DNA from 4 places in the Variovorax sp. GW460-12-1-14-LB1 genome. Region 4 is predicted to be linked to each of the others. Evidence: predicted binding sites of a transcription regulator. Region 4 holds the regulator's gene; each other region holds the start of a gene.
What was found. The regulator sigma-54, encoded in region 4, starts transcription at its own class of promoters, with help from an activator protein. The targets are predictions, from matches to a motif close to TGGCANGNAANCTGCTTT.

Region 1 (7,278 bases), on a different contig from region 4:
GGTGGAACAAGTCCTCGCGGAAACCGCCGAGCTTCACGCGCTGCTCGAGGTCCTGGTGCGTGGCGGCGATGACGCGCACGTTGGCCTTGACCGAGTTGTGGCCGCCCACGCGGTAGAAGTGGCCGTCGCTGAGCACGCGCAACAGGCGCGTCTGCAGGTCGAAGGGCATGTCGCCGATTTCGTCGAGGAACAGCGTGCCGCCCTCGGCCTGCTCGAAGCGGCCGCGGCGCATGGTCTGCGCGCCGGTGAAGGCGCCGCGCTCGTGGCCGAAGAGTTCGCTCTCGAGCAGGTCCTTGGGAATGGCGGCGGTGTTGATCGCCACGAAGGGGCCGTTGGCGCGCGGCGAGTGCTTGTGCAGCGCGCGCGCCACCAGCTCCTTGCCCGAGCCCGATTCGCCGGTGATGAGCACCGTGACGTTGCTTTGCGACAGCCGGCCGATGGCACGGAACACGTCCTGCATGGCGGGCGCCTGGCCGAGCATCTCGGGGGCGGCGACCATGCGCTCTTCGGACACCTCCTCGCGCTGGCTTTCGTCGACGGCGCGGCGGATGAGTTCGACGGCGCGCGGCAGGTCGAAGGGCTTGGGCAGGTACTCGAAGGCACCGCCCTGGAAGGCCGAGACCGCGCTGTCCAGGTCGGAGAAGGCGGTCATGATGATGACCGGCAGGCCGGGGTGCTTGGCCTTGATCTTGTCGAGCAGGTCGAGCCCCGATCCGCCCGGCATGCGGATGTCGCTCACCAGGACCTGCGGGCCCTGCTGCTCGTCGCCTTCGGCCTGTTCGAGCGCGGCCAGCACTTCGCGTGTGTTCGTGAAGCTGCGCGTGGGCAGGTCTTCGCGCAGCAGCGCCTTCTCGAGCACGAAGCGTATCGATTGGTCGTCATCAACTATCCAGATCGGCTTCATGCATCTCCTCTGTTGCCGGGGCTGCGCTAGGGCAGCGGAATCAATATCTTGAAATCGGTTCGGCCCGGGACGCTGTCGCACTCGATCACGCCGTGATGCTGTTGCACAAAAGTTTGCGCAAGCGTCAGTCCCAGCCCGGTCCCGCCTTCCCTACCCGAAACGAGCGGATAGAAGATGCGGTCCTTGATCGTGTCCGGCACACCCGGTCCATTGTCGATGACATGCAATTCCAGTGCCAATCGATACCACTGCTTGTTGAAGATCACCTGGCGGGCCACGCGGGTCTTGAAAGTGATCTGCGCATCTCCCGCCGCGCGGCGCTCGGCCAGGGCCTGCGCCGCGTTGTGCGCGATGTTGAGCGTGGCCTGGATGAGCTGCTCGCGGTCGCCGCGGAACTCGGGAATGGAGACGTCGAAGTCGCGCTCGATGTGCAGGTCGCGCGGAAACTCCGCCAGGATGACCGAGCGCACGCGCTCGCAGACCTCGTGGATGTTCACGTCGCCCACCACGTGCGGCCGGCGGTGCGGCGCCAGCAACCGGTCGACCAGCGTCTGCAGCCGGTCGGCCTCGTGGATGATGACCTGGGTGTATTCGATGAGGTCGCGCGACTCGACCTCCATCTGCAGCAGTTGCGCCGCGCCGCGGATGCCGCCCAGCGGGTTCTTGATCTCGTGCGCGAGGTTGCGGATGAGTTCCTTGTTGGCCTGCGCCTGGTCGATCAGGCGCTCCTCGCGGTCCTGGCGCACCTGCTGCTCCAGCGGCGACATCTCGATGATGAGCTCGCCCTTCTTGTCGCCGTGCGCGAGCGTGACCTGCACGGGCATCAGTTCGTGGTTCACGCGCCGCAAAAAGGCCTCGTAGCGCAGCGTGGCGAAGTCGTTGCTGCTGGCGCCGTCGAGCGCGGTGCGCAGCACCTGCGGCTCATGGAAACAGGCGCCGAACTGCGAGCCCTCGAGCGTGCGCCGCGAGGTGCCCAGCGCGTCTTCGAGGCCTGCATTGGCGAACAGCACAGAGCCGTCGCTGTTGACCACCGCGATCAGCGTGGACAAGAGGTCGAAGGCGCGAAAGCGCGGATTGGCGCCAGTCGCCTTCTTGCCGAACACCATGGACTGCGCGCCGCTTACTGCGCTTGCGGCTTGCCGGGCAGGCGGCCGATTTCGCGGCGGATGCCGGCGATGTCGCTCTCGTTGCGCGCGAGTTCGGCCTTCATCTCGGCCACGCGGTCCAGGTACTTCTGGTAGTTGCGGCCTTCGCTGCCCTGCTTCTCGGGCTCGCCGTTGTTGTATTCCTTCTTGAGCTCGGTCTGGCGGGCCTCGGCCTTGCGCAGCTCGGCCTCGAGCACCGAGCGCGCCTCGCCGTCGCGCGCGCGCTGGTCGACGCCTTCGACGCGCGGGCTGCCCGCCGGGGCACGCGCGGCGGATGAACCGCCCGACGACGACGCGTTGCCACCACCGCCGCCCGAAGGCTTCGTGCCCTGCACGACGGTGACGTTGCCGCCTTCCATGATCTTGCAGCCCTTTTGCTGGGCCACGGTCGCGTTGTTGGTGTACTCGTTGCCGCAGCGCCAGACGCGCTCTTGCGCGAGCGCCGCCGTGGCGGTGGCGAACGAGGCGGCGGCCAGGAAAATCAGGGAAGCAGTCTTCATTTGGATCCGGAGAGGGCGCGACAAACGCGCATTTTGATGCAATTCGGGCCCGCTCACGACAGGGTGTTCCGCACCAAGACAAAAGGACGGCCGGGGCCGTCCTTTTGTCTTACTTGCCCGCCGGGGCGGGCTCGTCGTGGCGCTTTTTACAGCGAGTAGTACATGTCGAACTCGACGGGGTGCGTCGCCATGCGGAAGCGCGTGACTTCCTGCATCTTGAGGTCGATGTACGCGTCGATGTACGAGTCGGTGAACACGCCGCCCTTGGTCAGGAACGCACGGTCCTTATCCAGGTGCTCCAGGGCCTGGTCCAGGCTGTGGCAGACGGTCGGGATCAGCGCGTCTTCTTCCGGCGGCAGGTGGTACAGGTCCTTGCTGGCGGCTTCGCCCGGATGGATCTTGTTTTCCACGCCGTCCAGGCCGGCCATCAGCAGCGCGGCAAAGCCCAGGTACGGGTTCATCAGCGGATCGGGGAAGCGCGCTTCGACGCGGCGGCCCTTCGGGTTGGCCACGAACGGGATGCGGATCGAGGCCGAGCGGTTCTTGGCCGAGTAGGCCAGCTTCACCGGGGCTTCGAAGCCGGGCACCAGGCGCTTGTAGCTGTTGGTGCCGGGGTTCGTGATGGCGTTCAGGGCACGGGCGTGCTTGATGATGCCGCCGATGTAGTGCAGCGCGAAGTCCGACAGGCCTGCGTAGCCGTCGCCGGCGAACAGGTTCTTGCCGTCCTTCCAGACCGACTGGTGCACGTGCATGCCGGAGCCGTTGTCGCCGACGATGGGCTTGGGCATGAAGGTGGCGGTCTTGCCGTAGGCGTGGGCCACGTTGTGGATCACGTACTTCTGCAGCTGGACCCAGTCGGCGCGCTGAACGAGCGTGCTGAAGCGGGTGCCGATTTCGAGCTGGCCGGCGTTGGCCACTTCATGGTGATGCACTTCGACCGGGATGCCCAGCGATTCGAGCACCAGACTCATTTCCGAGCGCATGTCCTGGAAGCTGTCGACCGGGGGCACCGGGAAGTAGCCGCCCTTGACTGCGGGACGGTGGCCGCTGTTGCCGTGCTCGAACTCCTTGTCGGTGTTCCACGAGGCTTCTTCGGACTCGATCTTCACGAAGCAGCCCGACATGTCGTTCTTCCAGCGCACGCCGTCGAACACGAAGAATTCGGGTTCCGGTCCGAAGTAGGCGGTGTCGCCCAGGCCGGAAGCCTTCATGTACGCCTCGGCGCGCTTGGCGAGCGAGCGCGGGTCGCGCTCGTAGGCCTTGCCGTCGGCCGGGTCGATCACGTCGCAGGTCAGGATCAGCGTCGTTTCTTCGAAGAACGGGTCGATGTTGGCGGTGTTCGGGTCGGGCATGAGCTGCATGTCCGAGGCTTCGATGCCCTTCCAACCGGCGATGGACGAACCGTCGAACGCATGGCCCGAGGTGAATTTGTCTTCATCGAAGTGCGACACGGGCACGGTCACGTGCTGCTCTTTGCCGCGGGTGTCGGTGAAGCGCAAGTCGACGAACTTGACCTCGTTTTCCTTGACGAGCTTGAGTACATCGGCGACGGTCTTTGCCATCAGTTTCTCCTGAGTTGGATGGTGGTTAGGAATACAGGGACGGGAGGATGCAGTTTCTGTGCCATTGTCACCCCGCCGGATGAGGCCCGGGTGACGGCCCAGGGGCTGCCGGAAAAGGAAAAAATCACCAAACTGGTGCAATGCAGATTAACGCACCAATTCAGGGCCAAGCTTCGCATCGAAAGTGTGCAGGCCTTCGATGAGCTGGCCATAGGCGGCATCGAGCTTCGCGGGGTCGCCCTTGACGCCCAGCTCGATGTGGCGCCCGTACTGCGGGTGATCCACGCTGGGGAGGCTGAACACCTTGATGCCAGCGTGGGCCTGCTCGATGGCCTGCATCAGGGGCGTGAGGGTGGCTTCCATCGCACCGAAAACGATCACGGACTTCTCGGCGATGGCGTTGCGGGTGAACAGATCGGCATAGCGGCTGTCGAGCACCGACTCGATCATCGGCCAGGCCATGACCGGAAAGCCCGGCACGAAATGCACGTGCTCGACGCTGAAGCCCGGGATCTTGTTGTACGGGTTGCGGATGATCGACGCGTCCTGCGGAAACACGCCCATGTTCAGGCGGTGGATGTTGTCGGGCCGGTCGGGTTCGTAGGGCACGCCCTGCTCCAGGGCCGTGTCCTGCATGCGCTCGCGGATCAGCGCCTCGGCCTCGGGGTGCAGCGCCAGCGGCACGCGCAGGGCCTGGGCGGCGCACTGGCGGGTGTGGTCGTCGGGCGTGGCGCCGATGCCGCCGGTCGAGAACACGATGTCGCCCGAGGCGAAGGCGCGCATCAGGGCCGCGGTGATCCGCGTGGGCTCGTCGCCCACGTACTCGGCCCAGCCCAGCTGCAGGCCGCGCGCGGCCAGCAGCTCGATGACCTTGGCCATGTGCTTGTCGGCCCGCTTGCCGGAAAGGATCTCGTCGCCGACGACGATGAGACCGAATGCGCGTGTCATGGAGAACTCCATTGAGAAAGAGCGGCCTTGTTGGCCTCGGTAGCTTCGGCCGCCTCGATCGCCTGCTGCTGCGCGTCGCCGCTGCCGGCCGCGGGCTGCTGCGCCGCGCGCTGGGCGCGCAGCTGGGTCAGGGCGTCGAGGCAGTAGTGCGCGAACCAGAGCGCAGAAAAGGCGAAGACCAGCGTGTAGATCCAGATGGCGATCGGCACCAGCACGAAGAAGGCGGCGGCGAACAGCAGGCCCGAGGCCCAGACGATGCTCGGCGCGGCGCCCAGGTAGCCGCACAGCACGCCGATGCACAGCAGCGGCAGCCGGTGGGCACGCAGCAGCGCGACGCGTTCCTCGGGGCTGGCGTGCTCGGCCAGCGCGTCGAAGCTCATCACCCGGTAGGTCAGCCAGCCCCAGATCAGCGGCGGCAGGATCAGCACCAGCGGCGGAATGAGCCACAGCGGCATCGACACCACCAGCGCGATCAGCGCCAGCACGGTGGCGCCGAGCGAGCGCAGCACGCTGCCGAAGAAGGAGGCGCCCTTCTTCTGTTCGAGCGTGGGAAAGCGCCGTTCGGCCACGAGCTTGGTGAGCGCCGGCGCCATGAAGCCGGCCACGATGAGCAGCGACAGCACGACGATCAGCGGCGTGACGCCGAACACCACCACCAGCGGCGCCAGCGCGGCCGTGACGTCGCTGGAGAACAGGCGCCCGATCCAGGCCCAGAAGCTGGACAGCAGCGGCCAGGCGTCGAGCGCCTCGCGCGTCCAGGCGACGGCCGCGTCCCAGTAGAAGTAACCGAGCCCCGCGGCCAGCAGCACCATGAGCGCCAATGGCAGGAGCGACAGCACGATCACGCGCGGGAGCATGCAATAGGCCACCGCGCGCCAGAAGGAGTCGAGGAGCAGGCGCATGAGGTTCGAGGATAGCGCAAGGCCCCGGCCCGCTCGCCGCCGGGCCCGCGGGTGGATCAGGCGCGGCCGAACAGCCGCTTCAGGCCCAGCCACTGCTGCGACCAGAAGCCCTGGCCGTAGTCGCGCGGGCGGCCGTCGGCGCCGGGCTCGACCTGGTCGCGGATGCCGGTCGGGTCGTAGCGGTTCTCGAAGTTGGCGGTGCGAAAGAGCATGTCCCACCAGGGCAGCAGCACGCCGAAGTTGTGGCCGCCGAGCGTGCTCCGGCCGTGCGACTCGTGGCCCAGCCCGATGCTGTGGTGCAGCCGGTGAAAGCGCGGGCTGACCCACAGCCGCTCGCCGATGGCCCCGAAGCTCAGCCGCAGGTTGGCGTGCTGCAGGCTCTCGCTGAGCTGGGTGAAGGCCACGACGGCGATGAACTGGCCCGGCGCCACGCCGATCAGCTGCGCCACGATGACGATGAGCGTGTCGTGGATGACGTCGTCGAGCAGGTGGTTGCGGTCGTCGCTCCACATCGTCATCTGGCGCTGCGAGTGGTGCAGCGAATGCAGGCTCCACCACCAGTTGAACTGGTGCTGGCCGCGGTGGATCCAGTAGCCGACAAAGTCGAGCACCACGAGGTAGATGGCAAAAGCCACCCACGGCACGTCGGTCACGCCGGGCCAGGCCTCGTCCAGGTGGAAGGTGCCCCACCCGGCCATGCGCAGGCTGCCGAGCAGGTCGTCGAACAGCGGCTGCAGCGTGAAGAACAGCGCCAGCCGGAACAGGCCCAGCCGGTGGATCAGCGTGTAGAGCACGTCGATGCGGATCGCGCGGCGGTCGGTCACGGCCTCGACCGCGCGCCAGCGCTGCAACGGGCCGATGACGGCCAGCAGCACCAGGATCTGGATCACGCCGACCAGCAGCCAGCCGGTGGCGTCGAAGGCATCCTCAGCCCAGCCGCCCAGGCCGATGGCGTACACCAGCGGCTGCACGGCGGTCTCGAAGAGCCAGCCCTGCATGGCGGAAAAAACGTCGGTCAACCAGTCGATCACGGCGAAAACTCAGGAATCAAGGGTGGGAGGCGATCCAGGCGCGGTAGTCCGGATGCTGGCGCAGGGTGCGAAAGCAGAAGCCCTTGGCCTTCAGGCCGACGATCAGCGGCTCCAGGTTGGCCGGCGCCCACGGGTCCTTGCGCGACCAGATGCCCAGGTGCGCCAGCAGGATGTCGCCGGGGCGGATGCCTGCCAGCGCCTGGGCCAGCAGCTTCTGATTGCTGAAGGCCTCGCTGGGCAGCTCGTCGCCGAGGAAGCCGGCGGGCGACCAGCCCACGTGCGCGTA
Region 2 (7,278 bases), on a different contig from region 4:
GCGGTGTACCGGCTGGCGAACGGCTCGCCGCCCGTGCGGCCGGCGCTCGTGGCCGGCGACGGCGACTTTCCACGCCTGCAGGCGCTGGTGCTGGGGTCGCTGCGCATCCCGGTCGACCAGAGCGCCAGCCTGCAGGTGCCGTTTCGCGGCCCCGGCGGTCCGCGCGCGGGGTCGTTCCGCTACGTGGCCGCTGCCGACGTCCTCGAAGGCCGACTGGCGCCGGGAGAGTTGAAGGACAAGATCGTGCTGCTCGGCGCCACCGCGCCCGGCCTGCAGGACCTGCGCGCCACCCCGGTCGGCGCGGCGTTTCCGGGCGTCGAAGTGCACGCCAACATCGTCTCGGGCTTGCTCGACCGGCGCCTGCTGGCCGTGCCCGACTACGCGCCGGGATATGAAGTGCTGACCGTGCTGGCGGCGGGGCTGCTGCTCGCGTTCGGGCTGTCGCTGCTGTCCGCATCGCGCGCCGTGCTGCTCGGCGCGGGCGTGGTCGCCGCGCTGGTCGGCCTCAACACCTGGCTCTACGTCGGCCACAGCCTCGTGCTCCCGCTGGCGTCGGCGCTCGTCATGGTGGCGCTGGCCTTCGCGCTCAACATGAGCTGGGGCTACTTCGTCGAATCGCGTGCGCGGCGCGGGCTGGTGCGGCTCTTCGGCACCTACGTGCCGCCGCAGCTGGTCGACGAAATGCTCGTGCGCCCCGGCCGCTACAGCATGCGCGCCGAGAGCAAGGAAATGACTGTGATGTTCTGCGACATGCGCGACTTCACCCGGCTGTCCGAGCAGATGGCGCCGGCCGAGCTGCAAGCCTTCCTGAACACCGTCTTCAGCCGGCTCACCGAGGTGATCAGCGCGCACCGCGGCACCGTCGACAAATACATGGGCGACTGCGTCATGGCCTTCTGGGGCGCGCCGATCGACACCCCCGGCCATGCCGCGCTCGCCGTGCAGGCGGCGATCGACATGGCCGCCGCCGTGCACGACATCAACCGCCAGCACCGCGCCAACGGCCGCCCCGAAATCAGCGCGGGCATCGGCCTGAACAGCGGCCTCATGAGCGTCGGCGACATGGGCTCGACCGCGCGCCGCAGCTATACCGTGGTCGGCGACGCGGTCAATCTCGCGTCCCGGCTGGAGGGCCTGAGCGGACACTACGGTGTCGAGATCGTGGCCAGCGGCGCCACCCGCGAGGCGGCGCCCGGCTTCGTCTGGCAGGAACTCGACAGCGTGCGCGTCAAGGGCAAGGCCCAGGCTGTCGCCATCTACACCCCACTCGTGCCGGAAGCTGCGGCCGAGGCGCAGGACACACGGCAGCAACTCGACCGCTGGAGCCAGGTGCTCGCCGCCTACCGCCGCCAGGATTGGGCGTTGGGCCGGAACTTGCTGGCTCCCCTGCTCGCCGCGGATGCGAAAAAAGTCCTTTACCAGCTCTACGCCCAGCGTTTAGCCTCGATGGCGCTTCGCCCGCAGGACCCGGACTGGGACGGCGCCACCCGGTTCGACACCAAATGACGACAGACGCATACAAGGGGTCTTCCACAATGCAGGTTCGCGTGCTGGGTTGCTCGGGCGCCATCGCCAAGGACTGCCGCACCACCTCGTTCCTGGTCGATGCGGACCTGCTCGTGGACGCTGGCACGGGCGTTGGCGATCTCACCCTCGACGAAATGGCCGCCATCGACGACGTGGTGCTCACCCACTCGCACCTCGACCACATCGCCGCCCTGCCCCTGATGCTCGACGCCGTCGGCAGCCGCCGCGCCCGGCCCCTGCGCGTGCATGCATTGGCCGCCACCATCGACGCGCTGCGGGCGCATGTATTCAACAACGTCATCTGGCCGAATTTCGAACGCATTCCCAGCCCTGAATCGCCGTTCGTGAGCTTTCACGAGATCACGGTCGGGCAACGCCTCGAGCTGGGCAGCGACGCCCCCAAGCTGATCGAAGTGCTGCCGGCCGTCCACACCGTGCCGGCCTGCGGCTTCGCCATCCGACGGGCCGAAGGCGGCGCCCACTGGGTCTTCAGCGGCGACACCGAACGCAACCCGCCCTTCTGGGAGCGCGTCAACGCGATCGACGTGGCGATGCTGGTCATCGAAACGGCCTTCAGCTCCCGCGAAGAGGCATTGGCCGAACGCAGCCTGCATCTGTCGCCGGTGGCGCTGGCGCACGAACTGGCGCACATCGATCCGGGCAAGCAATACCCGATCTACATCACCCACACCAAGCCGGCGGAGACCGAAGAAATCATGAGCCAGATCGAGATGCTGGCGGGGCGGGAGGTGGCAGGGTTGGCGCAGCGGGACATTCGCTGGCTCAAGGCGAACGGGGTGCTGACCTTCTGACCGGGTCTGGCTGGGCATGACAAATTTGTCGACACAATTGGCATCTGAGTGCGAGTTGTGTCACATCATGTAACCATCTTGTGACCAAAGGTGGCCCGAACGGGGGCTGCAGGGTGGGGAAGCTGGGTGGCACGGATGCTGCGGAAGTTACTCCGCTCCGGGCTGGTTCCCGGGCTTTACAAACCAACCTGGAGTTAATGAATGAACCGTCGTTCTATCGCACGCAATGTGCAAAAGGGTTTCACCCTTATTGAATTGATGATAGTGGTCGCCATCATCGGCATTTTGGCCGCCATCGCAATCCCCCAATATTCGAACTACACCTCGCGCACTCGTGCTGCAGGTGCTGTCGCAGAGCTGAATTCGATCAAGTCGGCCATTTCCGTTTGTTACAACGACACGTTGGCGCTCGCTGGTTGCAACTCGGGCACGAATGGCATTCCTAATGCAGTTGCCGCTGGCGCTGCTACGGCTACGAAGAACATTCTCGCGGTCAGCGTTACTGATGGAGTGATCACGGCAACCTCCGGCGCGACCACCAATGCGACCCCGCCCGTGAATCTGACGATCGTCAACACGCCCACGATCGCAGCAGGCGCAGCCAACATGACGTGGACCATGACACCTGGCGCTGGCACCATCTGCGACCCAGTCCGGGGCCTGAAGTCGGGCCAAGGCGACTGCGCGTAAGTCTCCAGCTTAGATTGAAGCCGCCTTCGGGCGGCTTTTTTGCGCTTGTTTGAATGAAAACTGGGGAAGTCAATTCCCCTGCTTTATTGTTCGACGGACAGACAGATCCTCATCAACGGTCCACCAAAGGCTCCTCCCTTCCCCTTCACGAGTTGAACTTCCGATCGAGAAAATTGGGTCAGGATCCAATCCCCAGCAGGTCATTTTTGCCGCTCCAAGGCCACGGCGCGTTGATGCGCAGGCGCTCATCAACAATGCGATCTTCCGCCGTCGATTCCGAAGCCGCTCAATGTGCCCAAGCCCTGCAAATCTCCCCCAGCAAAGCCGGCCCGCACTGACACCGCAGCAGAAGCGCTTCACACCCTGATCCGCCAGATCGAGAAGGCCCGCCAGACGCTGGCTGCGTGGCATGCCGGCATCGGCACCTACGGCCAGATGTATACGCAGGCGCTGGTGCCATTGGGACGAGGCCGCCAGGTAGGTTGACGGAACACCGTTGCTACGCCCCGCCCTGCCACAAGGCCAGCGCAGCAGCGGCGCGAAGCTGAGGAGCAACAGGCTATGCAATCCGCGCTCGAGTCTTCTGCGAGCTTGCCAGCGCTCAGCATCCTGACCGCGCGACCTATGTACAGCAGCGCTGCGTCAAGACGGCGCTGACGCAGAAGGCAAACCAAGCCTATGGGGCCAACGACCTGCTCGCGCTACTCGAATTGCAGCTGCAGATCGAGCAGATCGATGCAATGGTCACATTGCGAGTGTCAGTGCCGAGCGGCTGGCGCACGACAACGAGGTATCGGGCGAGCAGCGGGCGGAACTGAAGGCAGAGATCGAAGGCGTTGAGCTGAGGTTCTGCTTCGACTAAGGGCTCGAGCACGATCGCGCCGCCATTAACCCGCGCAAGCTGGGCCAACGGCTTGAGCAGCACGGCCGGCAGCTGCGCGAGCCCGCGTACGGCCCCGATCCTTTCTTTTGAGTGTGCTGATCAGCGCTGTGCCCGCTTTTTCAGTTCGTGATGACTTCCCGCCACATGATCCGCGTAGGCGTCGTGGCCGAAGGCACGCTCACGTCATAAACCTTGTTCTTCCCGTCGGACGTGCGCACGAGGATCTTGATCGACCCGTTCGGCAACCCCTCGGGCTGCACGCGGCTCGCAAGCACATTGCCGACGAACCGGCTGCTCAAGTTGGGGATTGCTCCACCGTTCGCGTAGTTGAGGAAGTAAAGGTTGGAGCTTCCTCCTGGCGAGCACTCGTCGCTCGAAGGCGTGTTGGTCGTGAAGGCCAGCACGCCCTGGAACAGCACTGGGCTCGTGTACGAGCGCTCGCCCGCCGGCGTCGTTGCGAAGTCGAGCACCCAGCCTTTCTTGGTCGTCAGGTCCAGAGGGTTGCTTGTCACATTGATGTTGTCGCCAGATTTGGTTGCCGTCTGCCTGACAAGATTGAGACGTAACGGCGTGATGGTCGGTGAGTCGGACCGGTCGTCCATCAGGCCGTAGAAAGACTGCGGTTGGCTGGCGTTGGTGTTGGCATCGGTTCCGCCGGGAATGTCGGAGGCGCCAAGGTACTTGCCAGTGCCAACGAACACCATGCGCTTGCGCTTCACCACCCCTAGCTCTATCGAGTTGGTGACGGGTTGCACCTTACCGGTAGCGTCGACCAATGTGGCGAGCCGCTTGACGTTCCAGTCGGTCGTCGAATTGGACGAAAGATCGAAACGCCAGACGTTGCCGTAAAGATCCCCGCCGTACGCGTAGTCGACCGTGTCGTCCGTGCCGGGCTTGACCAGGAACGCACTGACTTTAGCCAGCCCGCTCGGGTCGGCGCTGGTGCCCACTCCGGTGCTGATGTCCTTGATCACTGCGCCTGTCGCCGTATTCAGAACGTAGAGGTGCCCGGTCCCGTCGCCACCCGTGTCTGTCCCGTTGTTGTAGCCGGAGGTCACCAGCGTGACCCATCCGGCGGCCTTGGTCTTGACGTTCAGGGGGCTGCCGTAGGAATAGCCGATGCTGTTCTTGACCTCGCTTGTGGTGTTTGCATTGGGAAACTCCCACATCACCTTGCTCGCGACATCGGCATCCGAGGCGGCCGATGGGTCTGTCACGTTCAGGGCGTAGTAACCTCGCCCCCCTTTGCCGAGGCTGCCAACGAGCACGGTGGCCCAACTGGGCGTCGGGGGCGTTGGTTGGTTGGCGTATGTGTTGCTGAGGTCCACGTCCGTGGCCACAGCGGTGCCGTCGACATAGAAGCGGTGCTGGAACGACGGGGACTGCTGGGTGAGGCCGGCCAGGGCACTGGTCGACGTGACCGTGGCGGAGAGATTCATGTCCAGCAAACTGCCAGGCACATAGGCCCAGAGTTCGTTGCCATTGGCGGCATCGAACGCGTGGAGCATCCCGTCGTTGGCTCCCTGATACACGACCTTGGTCCGGTTGGCTGCAGCGCCGGCTTTGTAGGTGGCGTAACCGGTATCGGTGTAGCTGGAGCGGGGCGCCGAAACATAGGTGGGCTCTGCGTTCACGATATCTCCAAGCACGTGGGTGCGCGTCCGGTAGGGGCGTGCGCTGGCGCTGTCGGTGCCTTCCTTGGTGCGATCGCCCCGCAGGTACGAGATCACGGCGGCACTATCGCTTGGGCCGGGCGGTGTTGCAGGCGAGTTCAGACGCGCTACTTGCGTGGCGCTCAGGCCGTCGGTGGTGAAGGCCACGCCCGCAGAGCCGTTGAAGCTGGCGATCTTGCGGGTGCCGAATGCCTTCTTGTCCAGCAGCGACTGTGCAGACCAAAGTGCAGTTGTGCCCAACAGGCCTGTATCGATATTGATGGCGAACGCTTCAAGATCACCGTACCAAGTGCCTGAATTGAAGTTGGAGGTGAAGGCCGTGTTGTCACCCGAGCGGACGTTCGGATTGCTCACGGCCACAGAGGCTGCCGCGCCGGTACGGTTGACGATGTTGTTCAGGATCGACGAGAGCGCTGTCTGCAGCTTCGCCGGGTCATTGGCGCTGAAGTACTGACCATGACCGTTGAGGGCCGCGTGCCAGAGGTCATCGATGGCGGTCGCCGAATCGGCCACCGGCGTGGGCCATGAGTTCGAACCGGTCGGTGGCGTAGAAAGGGTGCCGCTTGCGCCCAGGCCGATGGTGAAGGTCACCATGTGCTGCCATGTCGCAGGATCGGAGGGGTTGGCCGCGACCTTGCCGGCTGACGGCTTGGGTGCGAGGTCGGAAATCCAGTACTTCATGGCGACGTCGGCCAGGGTGTTGGATCTGCTGTTCCCGTCGTAGAAGGGCGCGGGGAATTTTTCCCCTGCGACCAGCGGAACACCGGCGATGGGATCGTTGATCGCCACCTTGGCCTCGGTGTCGTAATAGACGTTGGCCGGCAGGGTGGGAACCGTTCGGTCCAAGTCGCCCACTCCCGTTGGCGCCCCGCCATTCCAATAGCCATCGGTCGAAAGGATCGTGTAGTTCGGTGTGCAGGCCAGAGGAACGGTGGTGGCGCGTGTCGCCGAAGGTCCTCCGGGCATCTTGCCGGTTGCGTAGTACTGGCCTGCGCGATCCAGTGCCGTGACCAGGGGCGTCCCTCCATTGGGGGAAATCCCATAAACCTGGGAATACCAAGTGAGTTTTTGAGTCGAATCGAATTCAGCGAGCGGGATGAAATTTGCGCCGCTCGTATTGTCGTTGCTGCTGTTATCGTTGATGGTCGAAAACCCGACCCTTGACTTTTCATTGAGTGCTGAAAAAGCAAGCCCCAGAGACGATTTTGCCGTCAGGATCCGCGTGCGATAGTAGGTGAACCAGTTGGCGAAATTCTGTATTTCCTGCTCATAGGTACATGCGATCTCTATACCACAATCGGTGCGGGATGCAGCGCGTGGGTACGTAGAGACTGCTGGAACAATTTCCACTCTCTTGTAGCTGCTGTCATTGTTTTGGGTGTCGCCGCCATTCGGATTTCCGGTGCCTTCCCAAGAGTAATAGAAGGCGTAGCGTGCGTACTGCTTGCTGTAGTACTTGGTGCTGCTATTGGGGCAACTGTCGACTTTCGCAAAAGATGTGGAGTTATAAAGCGGGAGATCGATATCTGGCGTTCCCCAGCATTTTTCCGTCAAATTGACCTTGCTTGTTCCGGAGTATGGGTTGACCAGAGCCGCGGCGGCAGGACTTGCACCTCTGCTGGATGTGAATGTCGTCGCATCGCTGTCGTACTTGACTGCCGGCAAATAGGTGATTGTCGGGTTGTAGTAAAGC
Region 3 (7,278 bases), on a different contig from region 4:
CCCGCTGAGCCCGCTCGACAACGTGCCCATCGCCGCCGCGCCCACGCCACCGGCCACACCGCCGGCCGAGCCCGAGGCACAGCCCGCGCAGCCTGCACCGCCTGTGCAACCGGCGCCACCCGAAGCGCCGCCGCCCCCCGACCCCGCCGTGGTCGCCGAGGTGGAAGACTGGAACCTGGCCCAGGCCGAGAACACCCGCGAAGGCTACGAGGCCTACCTGCGGCGCCACCGCCGCGGCCTGCATGCGCGCGAGGCGCGCAACGCCATCGCCCAGCTCAACCGGCAGTCACCGCCGCCACCCGCCGCGGGCAGCACGAACCCCGTGCCGACCGTGATCGCGGGCGCACCACCGGTCCCGCCACCGCCGCCGGCCGCGGCACCCGGCATGGGCCGCGTGCAGTTCAACATCCGGCCCTGGGGCCAGGTCTTCATCGACGGCGCCGACCGCGGCGTGAGCCCACCGCTCAAGTCGCTGCCGCTGCGTCCGGGCATCTACACGATCGAGGTGCGCAACGGCGACCTCACGGCCTACCGCCAGCGCGTGACGGTGCAGGACAGCAAGTCCGCACCGGTCGTGAGCCACGAGTTCAAGTAGCGGGAGCGCAGGTCAGGGCGTGCCGGTGCGCAATGCGCGGCGGTACTGCACCGCCTCCGCCACGTGCGCGGCCTGCACGGCGTCCTGCCCCGCGAGGTCGGCGATGGTGCGCGCCACCTTCAGCGCGCGGTGCGTGCTGCGCGCCGACCAGCCCAGCCGCGCGGCCGCCTGCTGCAGCAGCTGGCGCGCGGCGTTGTCGAGCACGGCGTGCGTGTCGATCGCGCGGCCCTGCAGCCCCTGGTTCGCATGGCCCTGGCGTTGCAGCGCGCGGTCGCGCGCGCCCACCACGCGCGCGCGGATGCTGTCGGTCGATTCGCCCGCCGGCGCATCGAGCAGCTGCGGCGCCGACACGGCCGCCACCTCGATGTGCAGGTCGATGCGGTCCAGCAGCGGGCCGCTGAGCTTGCCCTGGTAGCGCGCGACGCGCTCGGGCGTGCAGCGGCAGGGCTTGAGCGTGGAGCCGAGGTAGCCGCAGGGGCAGGGGTTCATCGCGGCGATGAGCTGGAAGCGGGCCGGGAACTCCGCGCGACGGGCGGCGCGGGTGATCGTGATGGTGCCGGTCTCCAGCGGCTCGCGCAGCGCTTCGAGCGCGGCGCGCGTGAACTCGGGGAACTCGTCGAGAAACAGCACGCCGTGGTGCGCGCGCGAGATCTCGCCCGGCCGTGGCGGCGAGCCGCCGCCCACCAGCGCCACCGCGCTCGCCGTGTGGTGCGGCGTGGCCGTCGGGCGGCTCATCCAGCGCTCGGGCGCCAGCCGGCCGTCGAGGCTGGCGATGGCCGCGCTTTCCAGCGCCTCGTCCACGTTCATCGGCGGCAGCAGGCCGGCGAAGCGGTGCGCCAGCATCGACTTGCCCGAGCCCGGCTCGCCCACCATGAGCAGGCTGTGGCCGCCGGCCGCGGCGATCTCGAGCGCGCGCTTGGCGCCCGTGTGGCCCTTGACGTCGGCCAGGTCGGCGTAGCGCGGGGCGCCGTCGCCGGGCGCGGCGCGCACGCGGGTCCAGCCGTCGTCGCTCGCGTCGACGGGCCCGCCGCCGCTGGCGACGAACTGGCGCACCACGTCGAGCAGGTGCCGGGCGCCGTACACCTGCGCACCGGGCACCAGCGCGGCCTCCTGGGCGCTGTCCAGGGGCAGCACCAGCCGCACGGCCGTGCCTTGCGTGTAGGTGGCCACGGCCATCGCGAGCGCGCCGCGCACGGGGCGCAGTTCGCCCGACAGCGACAGCTCCCCCGCGAACTCGTGGCCGGCGAGGCGGGCGTTCTCGATCTGCCCGCTGGCCGCGAGGATGCCCAGGGCGATCGGCAGATCGAAGCGGCCCGAATCCTTCGGCAGATCGGCGGGCGCCAGATTGACCACGATCTTCTTGTTGGTCGGAAATTCGAGCCCGGCGTTCTGGATCGCCGAGCGCACGCGCTCGCGCGCTTCCTTGACCTCGGTCTCGGCCAGCCCGACCAGCGTGAAGCTCGGCAGGCCGTTCGCCAGATGCACCTCGACCGTGACGGCGGCGGCCTCCAGGCCGAGCAAGGCGCGGCTTTGCACCAAAGACAGACTCATTTTTCTCCCTCTCCCCAAGTTGGTGCGCCTGCGACGTGCAAGCCCAGGACCGTGCAGCGTGCAAGCGTGTGCAACTGCCGGAAACAGGGCTTGTAACGATTTGGCGCTCATCGCCGGACACCTGCGCCCTCTGGCCGGGGCGGTATTCGTGCAGTTTGGCACGCTCCCTGCTTTGAGGGTGCTCAGGTCCAACAACACACTTGCGAGGAGTTCCCTGATGACGCACCGTACCGCCGCCCAGGCGTTGATCGTTCTGGCCACTGCACTGACCGCCTCGGGCGCCGCCCTGGCCCAGGCCGCCGACGCCGCCGCACCGGCGCCCGCGCCCCTGCTCACGGGCAATGTCTCGCTGACCACGAACTACAAGTTCCGCGGCCAGGACCAGGACATGATCGGCAAGAACGACTACGCCAAGACCAAGGGCTTCAAGCCCGCCATCCAGGGCGGCTTCGACTACGCCTTCGGCGACAGCGGCTTCTACGTCGGCAACTGGAACTCCAGCGTCAACTGGCTCAAGGGCAACAGCATCGAGAGCGACCTGTACGGCGGCTACAAGTTCAAGGCCGGCCCGGTCGACATGGACGTCGGTGCGCTCACCTACATCTACCCGGGCAACTCGGTGGGCAACACCACCGAGCTGTACGTGGGCGCCACCTACGCCAACGACAGCTTCGGCTCGTTCACGGCCAAGTACTCGCACACGGTGTCCAAGGACTACTTCGGCTACGCCGGCGCCAAGACGGGCTCGGGCCTGAAGGGCCGCAACACCGGCTACCTGAACCTGGCCTACAGCAAGGAGATCGTGCCCAAGGTCACGCTCAAGGCCGCCGTCGGCTTCACCAACATGTCCAGCGACATCCGCAGCCTGGGCTACAAGAGCTACGTGGACTACAACATCGGCGCCACCTACGACTTCGGCAGCGGCCTGACGCTCACGGGCTCGGTGCAGGGCGCCAACAAGAAGGCCAACTACCAGGTCGTGGCCTACCCGGGCATCGAGATCCCCGACTTCGGCACCTTCGGTACCACCTACTACTCGCCCAACAAGGCACGCTTCATCCTCACGCTGACGAAGACGCTGTAATCGACACAACAACCAGGCGCGGCCCACGTTGCCGCGCCGCCTTTCATCCATCCAGAAGGAGCAACTCATCATGAAGCTGGTCACAGCCATCATCAAACCGTTCAAGCTCGACGAGGTGCGCGAAGCACTCTCGGCCATCGGCGTGCAGGGCATCACCGTCACGGAAGTGAAGGGCTTCGGTCGCCAGAAGGGCCACACCGAGCTGTACCGCGGCGCCGAGTACGTGGTCGACTTCCTGCCCAAGGTGAAGATCGAGGCGGCCATCTCCGACGAGCTGGTCGACCGCGTGATCGAGGCCGTGGAAGGCGCCGCGCGCACCGGGAAGATCGGCGACGGCAAGATCTTTGTCTACAACCTCGAACAGGTCGTGCGCATCCGCACCGGCGAAACGGGCCGCGAAGCCCTCTGATCGAGTCCTGGCCCGAAAGAACAACGACTATGAAAAAACTTCTTGTCTCTCTTGCGCTCGGCTTGAGCGTCTTCGCCGCCGGTACTTCGGCGCTGGCCCAGGCACCCGCCGCCACCCCTGAGGCACCGGCTGCATCGGCACCTGCTGCACCTGCCGCAGCTGCGCCCGCGCCTGCAGCGGCTGCAGCACCCGCAGCCGCCGAGGCCGCGCCCGCCGCACCGGCTGCCGCCCCCGCGCCCAAGGTCGACTCCGGCGACACCGCCTGGATGCTCACCTCGACCCTGCTCGTGATCCTGATGACCATCCCCGGCCTGGCGCTGTTCTACGGCGGCCTGGGCCGTTCCAAGAACATGCTGTCGGTGCTGATGCAGGTCTTCGTGATCTTCTCGCTCATCAGCCTGCTGTGGGCCATCTACGGCTACAGCCTGGCCTTCACGGGCGACGGCAACTTCTTCGGAAGCTTCGACAAGATCTTCATGAAGGGCATCACGCAGGAGACCTTCGGCGCGCTGACCACGATCCCCGAATACGTGTTCTTCGCCTTCCAGGGCACCTTCGCGGCCATCACCGTGGCGCTGATCGTCGGCGCCTTCGCGGAACGCGCCAAGTTCTCGGCCGTGCTGCTGTTCTCGGTGATCTGGTTCACCTTCAGCTACGTGCCCATGGCCCACATCGTGTGGGGCGGCGGCCTGCTGGGCAAGGACGGCGCGCTGGACTTCGCCGGCGGCACCGTGGTGCACATCAACGCCGGTATCGCCGGCCTGGTCGGTGCCTACATGGTCGGCAAGCGCGTGGGCTACGGCAAGGAAGCCTTCACGCCGCATTCGCTCACGCTCACCATGGTCGGCGCCTCGCTGCTGTGGGTCGGCTGGTTCGGCTTCAACGCCGGCTCGGCAGGTGCGGCCAACGCCGCCGCCGGCCTGGCCTTCGTGAACACGGTGCTCGCCACCGCCGCCGCGGCCCTGTCGTGGATCCTGGGTGAGAGCCTGCACAAGGGCAAGGCCTCGATGCTGGGCGCCGCGTCCGGTGCCGTGGCCGGCCTCGTGGCCGTCACGCCCGCCGCCGGTTTCGTCGGCCCGATGGGCTCGATCGTGATGGGCCTGCTGGCCGGCCTGGTCTGCCTGTGGGGCGTGGGCGGTCTCAAGCGCATGCTCGGCGCGGACGACGCGTTCGACGTGTTCGGCGTGCACGGCGTGGGCGGCATCCTGGGTGCCATCCTGACCGGCGTGTTCGCCGCCAAGGGCCTGGGCGGCACCGGTGGCCTGACCCCCGACACCTTCTCGATGGGCGCGCAGGTCTGGATCCAGGTCAAGAGCGTGCTGTTCACCATCGTGTGGTCCGGCGTGGTCGCGTTCATCGCCTACAAGATCGCCGATCTGACCCTGGGCCTGCGTGTGTCGGAAGAAGAAGAGCGCGAAGGCCTCGACATCTCGTCCCACGGCGAAACGGCTTACAACCGCTGATTCGCACACAGACAGCGGGTGGTCCGGCACGGCGCCGGCCCCCGCTCCTCCAAGACCACCACCCCCCCTTTTCGATACAAAGAAGAACAACCACTCCCGGTTTTTTCAGGCGAGTCTCCTTTGGATGTTCAGCCCGCGAGCGCTTCGGCGTCAGCGGGCTTTTTTTTGCCCGCGGCCCGCGTGGCCGGGGGCACAATCGCCCCACCATGTGGACCTCCATCGAAGACAGCCTCTGCGAGCTGGGTGAATCGCCGTTCTGGCATCCGCACGAACGCGCGCTCTACTGGCTCGACATTCCGGGCCGCGCCGTGCTGCGCACGCGCGGCGAGATCGGTTCGCCCACGGCCACGGTCGAGCGATGGGCCTTGCCCACCGAGCCCGGCTGCATGGCGCCGGCACGCAGCGGCGGCCTCGTGATCGCGCTGCGCGACGGCATCTACCGGGCCCGCGAGTGGGGCGGCAGCCTCGTCGCGATGGCGCGCGCGGAGCACGACGTGCGCACCATGCGCTTCAACGACGGCAAGTGCGACGCGCTCGGCCGTTTCTGGGCCGGTTCGCTCAACGAAGCCAAGGACCGCGCCAACGCCGCGCTCTACTGCTTCGACGCACGCCCGGGCGACGTCTCGCCCACCATCACCTCGATGCTGGAGCACGTCACCACCGCCAACGGCCTGGCGTTCTCGCCCGACAACCGCACCCTGTACTGGGCCGACACAGCCGCGCACGTGGTGCGCGCCTGGGACTGGGACGCCGAGGCCAACACGCTGTCGCATGCGCGCGTGTTCCAGCAGTTCGACCCCAAGCCCGCGGGCTGGGTACCCAGCACGCCCACGCACTACGACGGCCGACCCGACGGCGCCACCGTCGACGCCGCCGGCCACTACTGGGTCGCGATGTTCGAAGGCGCGCAGCTGCTGCGCTTTGCGCCCACGGGCGAGCGCGTGGCCGCCATCGCGGTGCCCGTGCAGTGCCCGACCATGCCCTGCTTCGGCGGCGACGACCTGCGCACGCTGTTCGTCACCAGCGGGCGCAAGGGCCGCCCGGCCGACGAGCTGGTGCAGCGCCCGGCCTCGGGCACCGTGCTCTCGATGCGCGTTGACACGCCGGGCCTGCCGGTGAATTTCTTCGAAGACTGAGTCGGTCCGCTGCCGAGGATGGCTCTGCACCACATCCCCCCGATCCAATGCCTGCTGACCTTCGAGGCCGTCGCGCGCCTGCGGCATGCGGGCCGCGCGGCCGACGAGCTGTGCGTGACGGCCAGCGCCGTGAGCCACCGCATCCGCCAGCTCGAGGCGCACGTGGGCTTCAAGCTCTTCGGTCGCAGCGACTTCAGCCTCACGGCCGACGGCGCGGCCTACCTGGCGAACGTGCGCGTCGGCCTGGCCGCGCTGCAGCAGGCCACGCCCGGCAGCCGTGACGCGGCGCTGCGCGCGCCGCGCTTGAGCGTGGCGGTCACGCCCACCTTCAGCCGCCAGTTTTTGATGCCGCGGCTGGAGCTCTTTCGCAACATCTACCCCGACATCGAGCTGGCGCTGCATGTGTCGATCCCGCTGCTCGACGTCACGGCCGAGCAGACCGACCTGCAGGTGCGCTACGGCATCGGCGCGTACGCCGACTGCGAGCACCGCCTGCTCATCGCCGAGGACGTGGTGCCCGCCTGCAGCCCGAGCTACCTCAACGAGTTCGGGCCCTTCGACGGCTTTCGCACCGCGGCCGAGATCGCCAGCGCGCGGCTGATCCGCAGCCCGCTCGAGCCCTGGGGCACCTGGTTCGCGAGCTGCGGCATCGACCAGCCTGAGCCGCACCTGGGCGCGCAGTTCAACGACCTGGGCCTGGTCTACGACGCGGCCGCCAGCGGCTTCGGCGTGGCGCTGGTGCGACAGAAACTGGGCGCCGCCTGGTTCGAATCGGGCCGGCTGGTGGCGCTGTCGGAGCGGCCCGTGCCCTCGCCGCACCGCCACTACATCTGCTGGCAGCCGGGCACGCTGGAGCGCTGGGAGTGCGCGGCCTTCGTCGACTGGATCGTTCAGACGCTGCACTGACCGACAGGTCTGCCCGACAAATTTTTATCAAGATCCGGGCAAAAAACCTTCAATCCGGACGGCGCGCTTCTCCCTAGAGTGCGGGGCACAACAACAGCCTCCCCGGAGACAACGCATGACCTGGCAGCAGATCT
Region 4 (7,278 bases):
GCGGTTCGTCGGTGGCAGCGAGCGAATTCGTGACCACGCTGATCTTCACGTTGCGCCCGCGGATCTCGCGCATCACCTCCAGCCCCGACGCGCCCGGAATCAGGTAGGGCGACACCAGCGTCACCTCGCTGCGCGCGCGGCGCATCTGCTCGACCACGTTGTAGCGCACGCTGTCCACGTCGAGCAGCGGCACGCCGCCATACGACGCGGTCTTGCCGATCACGCGGTCGGGTGAATCGGCATAAGCCTCGGCGGTGGTCCAGATCAGGCCGAGCTTGCCGGCGTCGAGGTCGTCGGCCACGGGGCTGTAGCCGAGCAGGTCGTTGGGCGCAGGCCTGGGCGGCGGCGGCGTGGTGTCGGGGCCGGTGGCGGCGTCGAAACGGCGCTGCAGCTCTTCGCGCGGCAGGTCGGTGTGCACGACCGCGCCGATCGGGCGCACATGCGGGCTGTTCCAGTACTGGTCGAACAGCACGCCCAGTCGCGGGATCAGCGCGCCCGTGACGAAGGTGTCGAGGTCGATGAAGTTCGGGCCGGTGGTGCGGCGGAAGTACTGGTTGCCGATGTTGCGCCCGCCCGCCACCGCCATCGCGCCGTCGGCGATGAAGAGCTTGTTGTGCATGCGGCGGTTGACGCGGCTGAAGTCGAACAGCGACGCGGTGAAGCGCTTGAGCAGGCTGCCGCGCCCGGCCGGGAACGGGTTGAACAGGCGCAGCTCCACGTTCGGCGTGGCGGCCAGGCCGAGCAGCAGCTCGTCTTCGCCGGAGGTGTACAGGTCGTCCATCAACAGGCGCACGCGCACGCCGCGTTGCGCCGCATCGCGCAGGGTGCGCAGCAGGTAGCGGCCGGTCTCGTCGTTCTCGATCTGGTAGTACTGCACGTCGAGCGTGCGCTGCGCGCGGCGCGCCAGCTGCAGCCGCGTGTCGAAGGCGAAATCGCCGCCGGGCATCAGGCGAAAGCCGCTGAGGTCGGGGTCGGGCTGCGAGGCCAGCGCGATCTTGCCGAGCGCGGTGTCGGCCGAGACGGCGATGGCCTTGGTGGGCGGGCGCGGTGCCTCGTCGGGCAAGGTGGCACAGCCGGCGAACAGCGATGCAGCCACGAGGGCGAAGACCCAATGCCCCCAGCGCGACAGCAGGCGACGGGTCATCGTGGGCTTTCTACAGGGCTTTGCGCAGGTTGGCCGGTGCGATGCGCAAGGCCTCGCGGTACTTGGCGACGGTGCGGCGCGCGCACTCGATGCCCTGCTCTTTCAGCATCTCGGAAATCTGGCTGTCGGACAGCGGCTTCTTGATGCTTTCCGAACTCACGAACTGCTTGATCAGCGCGCGCACCGCGGTGCTCGACGCGTTGCCGCCGGTCTCGGTGCCCAGCGCCGAGCCGAAGAAGTACTTGAGCTCGACCGTGCCGAAGGGCGTGGCCATGTACTTGGCGGTGGTCACGCGCGAGATGGTCGACTCGTGCAGGCCCAGCTCGTCGGCGATCTCGCGCAGCACCAGCGGGCGCATGGCCAGCTCGCCGTGCACGAAGTAGCTCTTCTGGCGCTCGACGATGGCGTTGCTCACGCGCAGGATGGTGTCGAAGCGCTGCTGGATGTTCTTGATGAACCAGCGCGCCTCCTGCAGCCGCTGCGACAGCGCCTGGCTGCCCTCGCCCTTGTGCGACTTGAGCGCCCCGGCGTAGATGTCGTGCACGCGCAGGCGCGGCATGACCTCGGGGTTCAGCATGACGCGGAACTTCACGTTCGTGCCGCGCCCGGTCTTGGTCACGATCACGTCGGGAATGACGATGTTGCGCTCGACGTCGACAAAGCGGCGCCCTGGCTTGGGTTCGAGCCGCGCAATGACTTGCAGCGCCGAGCGCACCAGCTCTTCGTTGGTGCGCGTGAGCGTGGCCAGGCGCTTGAAGTCGCGCCGCGCGAGCAGCTCCATCGGCTGCTTGCAGATCGCGATGGCGGTCTTGCGGATGAGCGCTTCGGCCTCGGTCTCGTCTTCGCTGGCGAGCGCCTTCAGCTGGATGCTCAGGCATTCGCCCAGGTCGCGCGCACCGACGCCGACCGGCTCCAGGCTCTGCAGCAGGCCCAGCGCCACCTGGAAGTGGTGCACGAGGTCGTCGAACTGGTCGTTGTCGTCGCCCGCCAGGCCCGAGGCCAGCGCGGGCAGCGAGTCTTCGAGGTAGCCGTCGTCGTTGAGCGACTCGATCAGGAAGCGCAGCGCGGCGCAGTCGTTTTCATTGAGCCGCAGGCTCAGCGCCTGGCGGTGCAGGAAGGACTGCAGCGACTCCTGGCTGCGCGCGAGTTCGGTGGCATCGGCACGCTCGTCGTCGCCCAGGTTGTTCTGGCGCGCGGGTGCGTCGCTGCCCCACTCGCTGTCGTCGGGCGCCATGTCGACGGTGCCGTCGCCTTCCCAGTCGGGCTCGCGCTCAGCGATCTCGGCGGCGGGGCCGTCGGTGTCGGGGGTCGAGGAGGTGGTGTCGCTGGACGTGGAGGAAGTGCTGGCGGCGGACGGCGTGAACTCGGCCTCCCCCTCGCCCGCGTCGTCGCGCGGCACCGGCGCATCGGCCGTGTCCAGCCCGAACTCCTCGCGCGCCGCTTCTTCCGCGGTGCGTTCGAGGAACGGGTTCTCGTCCAGCATCTGCTCCACTTCCTGGCTCAGTTCGAGCGTGGAGAGCTGGAGCAGGCGAATGGACTGCTGCAGCTGTGGCGTCAGCGCCAGATGCTGCGAGACGCGAAGGGACAGCCCTTGCTTCATGGAGACCCGACCCTCCCTTACATGCGGAAGTGCTCGCCGAGGTACACCCTGCGTACCTCGGCGTTGTCGACGATCTCCGAGGGTGTGCCTTGTGCCAGCACGTGCCCGTCGCTGATGATGAACGCGTGATCGCAGATGCCCAGCGTTTCACGCACGTTGTGGTCGGTGATGAGCACGCCGATGCCGCGCTCTTTCAGGAAACTGATGATCCGCTGGATCTCGATCACCGCGATCGGGTCGATGCCGGCGAAGGGCTCGTCCAGCAGGATGAAGCGCGGCTGCGTGGCCAGTGCGCGCGCGATCTCGACGCGGCGGCGCTCGCCGCCCGACAGCGCGAGCGCGGGCGAATCGCGCAGGTGGTCCACGCGCAGGTCGGCCAGCAGGTCGGCCAGGCGCTCTTCGGTGTGCTGCTTGGTCAGCGGCATCATGCGGCCGTTGGCGTCGGGCTCGCGCTGCAGCTCGAGCACGGCACGCACGTTTTCCTCGACCGTGAGCTTGCGGAAGATCGAGGCTTCCTGCGGCAGGTAGCTCAGGCCCATGCGCGCGCGGCGGTGAATGGGCATGTGGGCGATGGGCTCGCCGTCGATGGTGATCTCGCCGGCGTCGGCGCGCACCAGCCCGACGATCATGTAGAACGAGGTGGTCTTGCCCGCGCCGTTGGGGCCGAGCAGTCCGACGACCTCGCCTTTTTGCACATCGAGCGAGACGTCTTTCACGACCGTGCGGCTGCCGTAGCTCTTCTTGAGGCCGCGCGCCACGAGGCGGCTGCCCGGAATGCCGTCGGCGGTCTGGGTTCCTGCGGTTTCGATCACTTGCGCCCTTCCCCTTCGGTGCCGCCCAGCGTGGTGCTCGGGCGCAGCCCGGCGCCGGGCGCGGGGGTGGGTGCCGGGGCCGCGGGCTTCTTGCCGCCGGCCGCGGGTGCGGAGCCGGGCGCCGCCGGGGCCGGCGTGGCCTTCGGCGTGAGGATGGCCTTGACGCGGCCGCCGCCGCCCGCCGAGACGCCGGCGTTCGGCGGCACGAGGGAGCCGTTGACGGTGTAGGTGTCGTTGCTCTGGTCGTAGACGATCAGCGCGCCGCTGCTCTCGTCGTTGGCCGTGGCGCCGATCAGCCGGCGCATGACGGCGCGGCGGATGAACTTGACGTTGTCGGCGCGGCTGTCGTACTCGATGACTTCCGACTCGCCCTCGATCCACTCGTCGCCGGCGTTGCGCTTCTGCTTGTAATAGGCCAGCTTGCCGGGCGCCGCCGTGACCACGCCGTACTGGTAGCCCTCGGCGTCCTGGCGCACGTCCAGCCGCGCGCCGCGGATGATGATCGTGCCCTTCGTGACCAGCACGTTGCCGGTGAACACGCTGGTCTGTTTCAGGTCGTCGTAGCGCATCGAGTCGGACTCGATGTTCATCGGCTTGGTGCGGTCGGCGGTTTCGGCCAGGGCGCCCGAGGCGGCGCCGGCCAGCAACAGCGCGCCGAAAGCCAGGCGGCCGAGGCGACGAAGGGTGGGGAATGTGGGGATGGAGGGCAATGTCATAAAGGCACGAAACTTGCTCTGAAACATTGTATGCGTGGGATGGCAATTGCCCACCGCCGCCAATGAAAAAGCCCGCCGAAGCGGGCCTTGCATTCGACCGAAGAACCAGGTCGCCGGGTCGGTCAGCCCTTCTTGGCTTCGCCGATGAGGAAGGTCGCGACCTGCAGCACCTTGGACATGCTGCCGGCGGTTTCGCCGTCGACATACCAGCGGCCCGCCACGGCCAGGGCCGGCACGCCGGCGACCTTGTAGGCCTCGGTCTGTTGCGCCGCGCGGCGGGCCTTGCTGGCCACGCCGAAGGACGCAAAGGCTTCCTTGAACTTGGCGCCGTCGAGGCCGGCACGCTCGGCCCAGGCCTGGATGTTGGCGTCGCCGTTCAGGTTCTGGCGCTGCGCGTGGATGGCGGCGAACACCTTCGGGTGGTACTCGTCGAGCTTGCCCATGGCTTCGAGCGTGAAGTACAGGCGCTGCTTGGCTTCGACGTCGTTGCCCACGAAGGGCACCGGGATGCGGCGGAAGGCCACTTCCTTCGGGGCTGCCTTGACCCAGGCTTCGAGCGAGGGCTCGAAGTCATTGCAATGCGGGCAGTTGTACGAGAAGAACTCGACCACCTCGACCTTGCCGACGGGTGCATCGACGGGCACGCGCTTGTCGAGCACGAGGAAATCGGTGCCGGCCTTGGGGGCGCGCTGGGCGTGTGCCGGAACGGCAGCCAGCGAAAGCAGCCCGATCGAAGTGGCGGCCAGCGAAAAGTCACGACGTTTCATGGAAAAGGTTCTCCTGTGGGTACCGCAGTACAGAGCCGGCGCGCCGCCGGGAGTTCCCCGTGGACGGCGCGACCGAGGCGCTGGAATTGACAAACGAGTGCGGCAGATGCCGCGCGGGCGAGAGCTTAAAGGCTGTTCAGGAAAAGCGTCGGTCAGCGCTGCACGCGCACCAGCGCCGATTCGAGACCGCCGCCGTCGAGCCGTTCCTTGAGCCGGTCGGCGTCGTCCTTCTTGTTGAACGGGCCTGCGCGCACGCGGTAGACCGTGCGACCAGCCTGCTCGCGCTCGGTGACCTTGGCCTCGACGCCCATGAGCGACAGCTTGGCGCGCTGCGCCTCGGCGTCGTCGGTGGTGCGGAAGGCGCCAGCCTGCACGAAGTACATGAAGGGGTCGGCACCCGACGACGACGGCGCGGCGGCCGTGTGGCTCGGCGCGGCGGACGCGGTGGTCGTGCTGCCGCCTGCGCGGGCTCGGGCCAAGTCGCCCAGCGGATCGTTCGACGGCGGCAGGGCGTTGGCTTCGGCCGGCACCGGCGCGGGGCGCGCCGGCTTGGGCGCCACCACCACGGGGGCCGGGGCGGTGACCGGCGCGGTGGCGACGGGCGGCGTGCCGGGCGCCACGGTGGCGGGCGCGCCGGTGATCGGATTCACCGGGCCGGTGGCCGTGGCGGCCGGCGGCGTGGCGGCGGGCTTGGGCGCGCCGGCCTTGCCGGCCAGCGGCGCGTTCGGATCCCAGTCGCGGTTCTTGCGGGCTTCGGCTTCGTCCTGCTCGGCACCGCCGCGTTGCGTCTTGTTGACGAACGGGATCGGCACCTTGGTGACGTAGACCGCGATGCCCAGGGCGACGCCCAGACCGAGCACCAGGCCGATGATCAGCCCGATGACGATGTTGCCGCGTTGTCTGCTTGTCTTCTTCATGTTCAGAGGGTGATTCACATCTTGCTCGGCGCACTGACGCCGAGGATCGCGAGGCCATTGTGCAGCACCTGCGCGGCCGCTGCGACGAGTGCGAGACGCGCCAGCTTGACCGGCTCGTCGTCCACCAGGATGCGCTCGGCATCGTAGTAGCTGTGGTAGCTGGCCGCGAGTTCGCGCAGGTAGAAAGTCACGTCATGCGGGGCGAAATCCTTCGCCGCCGCCGTCAGCATGGCCGGGTACTTGGCCAGCAGCAGCATCAGCGCCTGGGCCGCCGGGCTGTCCAGCGGCGACAGGTCGACCGCCTTGAGCGCGGCCACGTCGCCACCCCACGCCGCGAGCACCGAGCAGATGCGCGCGTGGGCGTACTGCACGTAGTACACGGGGTTGTCGTTGTTCTTGGTGACCGCGAGGTCGACGTCGAAGGTGTATTCGGTGTCGGGCTTGCGGCTGAGCAGGAAGAAGCGCACGGCATCGGTGCTGGTCCACTCGATCAGGTCGCGCAGCGTGACGTAGCTGCCGGCGCGCTTGCTGATCTTGACCTCTTCGCCGCCCTTCATGACGCGCACCATGGTGTGCAGCACGTAGTCGGGGTAGCCCTCGGGAATGCCTTCGCCCGCGGCCTGCAGGCCGGCGCGCACGCGCGCGATGGTGCCGTGGTGGTCGGTGCCCTGGATGTTCACGACCTTGTGGAAACCGCGCTCCCACTTGGCGATGTGATACGCCACATCGGGCACGAAGTACGTGTACGTGCCGTCCTGCTTCTTCATCACGCGGTCTTTGTCGTCGCCGTAGTCGGTCGACTTCAGCCACAGCGCGCCATCCTGTTCGTAGGTCTTGCCGGCGGCCACGAGCTTGGCCACGGCGGCTTCGACGCGCCCGCTGGTGTAGAGGCTGGACTCGAGGTAGTAGTTGTCGAAGCGCACGCGGAAGGCCTGCAGATCGAGGTCCTGCTCGCGGCGCAGGTAGGCCACGGCGAATTCGCGGATGCTGTCCAGGTCGTCGATGTCGCCGCTGGCGGTGTACTCGCGGTCGTCCGACTTGACGGTCTTCTTCGCCTTGAAGTCCTCGGCGATGTCGGCGATGTAGTCGCCGTTGTAGGCCGGGGCCTTTTCGCCGCTGGGCCACTCGGGGTCGCCGGGCTTGAAGCCCTTGGCGCGCAGCTGCGTGCTGTTGGCCAGCGTCTGGATCTGCACGCCGGCGTCGTTGTAATAGAACTCGCGCCACACGCTCTGGCCCTGCGAGGCCTGCAGGTTGCAGATGGCGTCGCCCAGCGCGGCCTGGCGGCCGTGGCCGACGTGCAGCGGACCGGTCGGGTTGGCCGA

Region 1: the regulator sigma-54 is predicted to act here: its motif matches at 4,158-4,175, upstream of glnA (type I glutamate--ammonia ligase).
Region 2: the regulator sigma-54 is predicted to act here: its motif matches at 2,467-2,484, upstream of AC07Y4_RS20860 (pilin).
Region 3: the regulator sigma-54 is predicted to act here: its motif matches at 2,303-2,320, upstream of AC07Y4_RS12485 (TorF family putative porin).

What each region holds. Positions count from the first base shown of each region.
Region 1 covers NZ_JBWKYF010000027.1:60,470-67,747, reverse strand. Annotated here, with positions in the region: gene ntrC (nitrogen regulation protein NR(I)) at 1-904, opposite strand, end outside; gene glnL (nitrogen regulation protein NR(II)) at 931-2,010, opposite strand; gene AC07Y4_RS15785 (hypothetical protein) at 2,025-2,549, opposite strand; gene glnA (type I glutamate--ammonia ligase) at 2,696-4,111, opposite strand; gene AC07Y4_RS15775 (competence/damage-inducible protein A) at 4,259-5,059, opposite strand; gene AC07Y4_RS15770 (EI24 domain-containing protein) at 5,056-5,961, opposite strand; gene AC07Y4_RS15765 (sterol desaturase family protein) at 6,018-6,992, opposite strand; gene AC07Y4_RS15760 (polysaccharide deacetylase family protein) at 7,009-7,278, opposite strand, start outside.
Region 2 covers NZ_JBWKYF010000043.1:35,508-42,785, reverse strand. Annotated here, with positions in the region: gene AC07Y4_RS20870 (CHASE2 domain-containing protein) at 1-1,506, shown strand, start outside; gene AC07Y4_RS20865 (3',5'-cyclic-nucleotide phosphodiesterase) at 1,536-2,339, shown strand; gene AC07Y4_RS20860 (pilin) at 2,541-3,029, shown strand; gene AC07Y4_RS20855 (pilus assembly protein) at 4,032-7,278, opposite strand, start outside.
Region 3 covers NZ_JBWKYF010000019.1:60,278-67,555, forward strand. Annotated here, with positions in the region: gene AC07Y4_RS12475 (serine/threonine-protein kinase) at 1-595, shown strand, start outside; gene AC07Y4_RS12480 (YifB family Mg chelatase-like AAA ATPase) at 608-2,146, opposite strand; gene AC07Y4_RS12485 (TorF family putative porin) at 2,364-3,230, shown strand; gene glnK (P-II family nitrogen regulator) at 3,301-3,639, shown strand; gene AC07Y4_RS12495 (ammonium transporter) at 3,669-5,102, shown strand; gene AC07Y4_RS12500 (SMP-30/gluconolactonase/LRE family protein) at 5,309-6,238, shown strand; gene AC07Y4_RS12505 (LysR substrate-binding domain-containing protein) at 6,257-7,144, shown strand; gene AC07Y4_RS12510 (L-lactate permease) at 7,260-7,278, shown strand, end outside.
Region 4 covers NZ_JBWKYF010000055.1:17,810-25,087, forward strand. Annotated here, with positions in the region: gene AC07Y4_RS23685 (phospholipase D family protein) at 1-1,144, opposite strand, end outside; gene rpoN (RNA polymerase factor sigma-54) at 1,155-2,744, opposite strand; gene lptB (LPS export ABC transporter ATP-binding protein) at 2,762-3,556, opposite strand; gene lptA (lipopolysaccharide transport periplasmic protein LptA) at 3,553-4,272, opposite strand; gene AC07Y4_RS23705 (thiol:disulfide interchange protein DsbA/DsbL) at 4,395-5,039, opposite strand; gene AC07Y4_RS23710 (SPOR domain-containing protein) at 5,192-5,956, opposite strand; gene argS (arginine--tRNA ligase) at 5,971-7,278, opposite strand, start outside.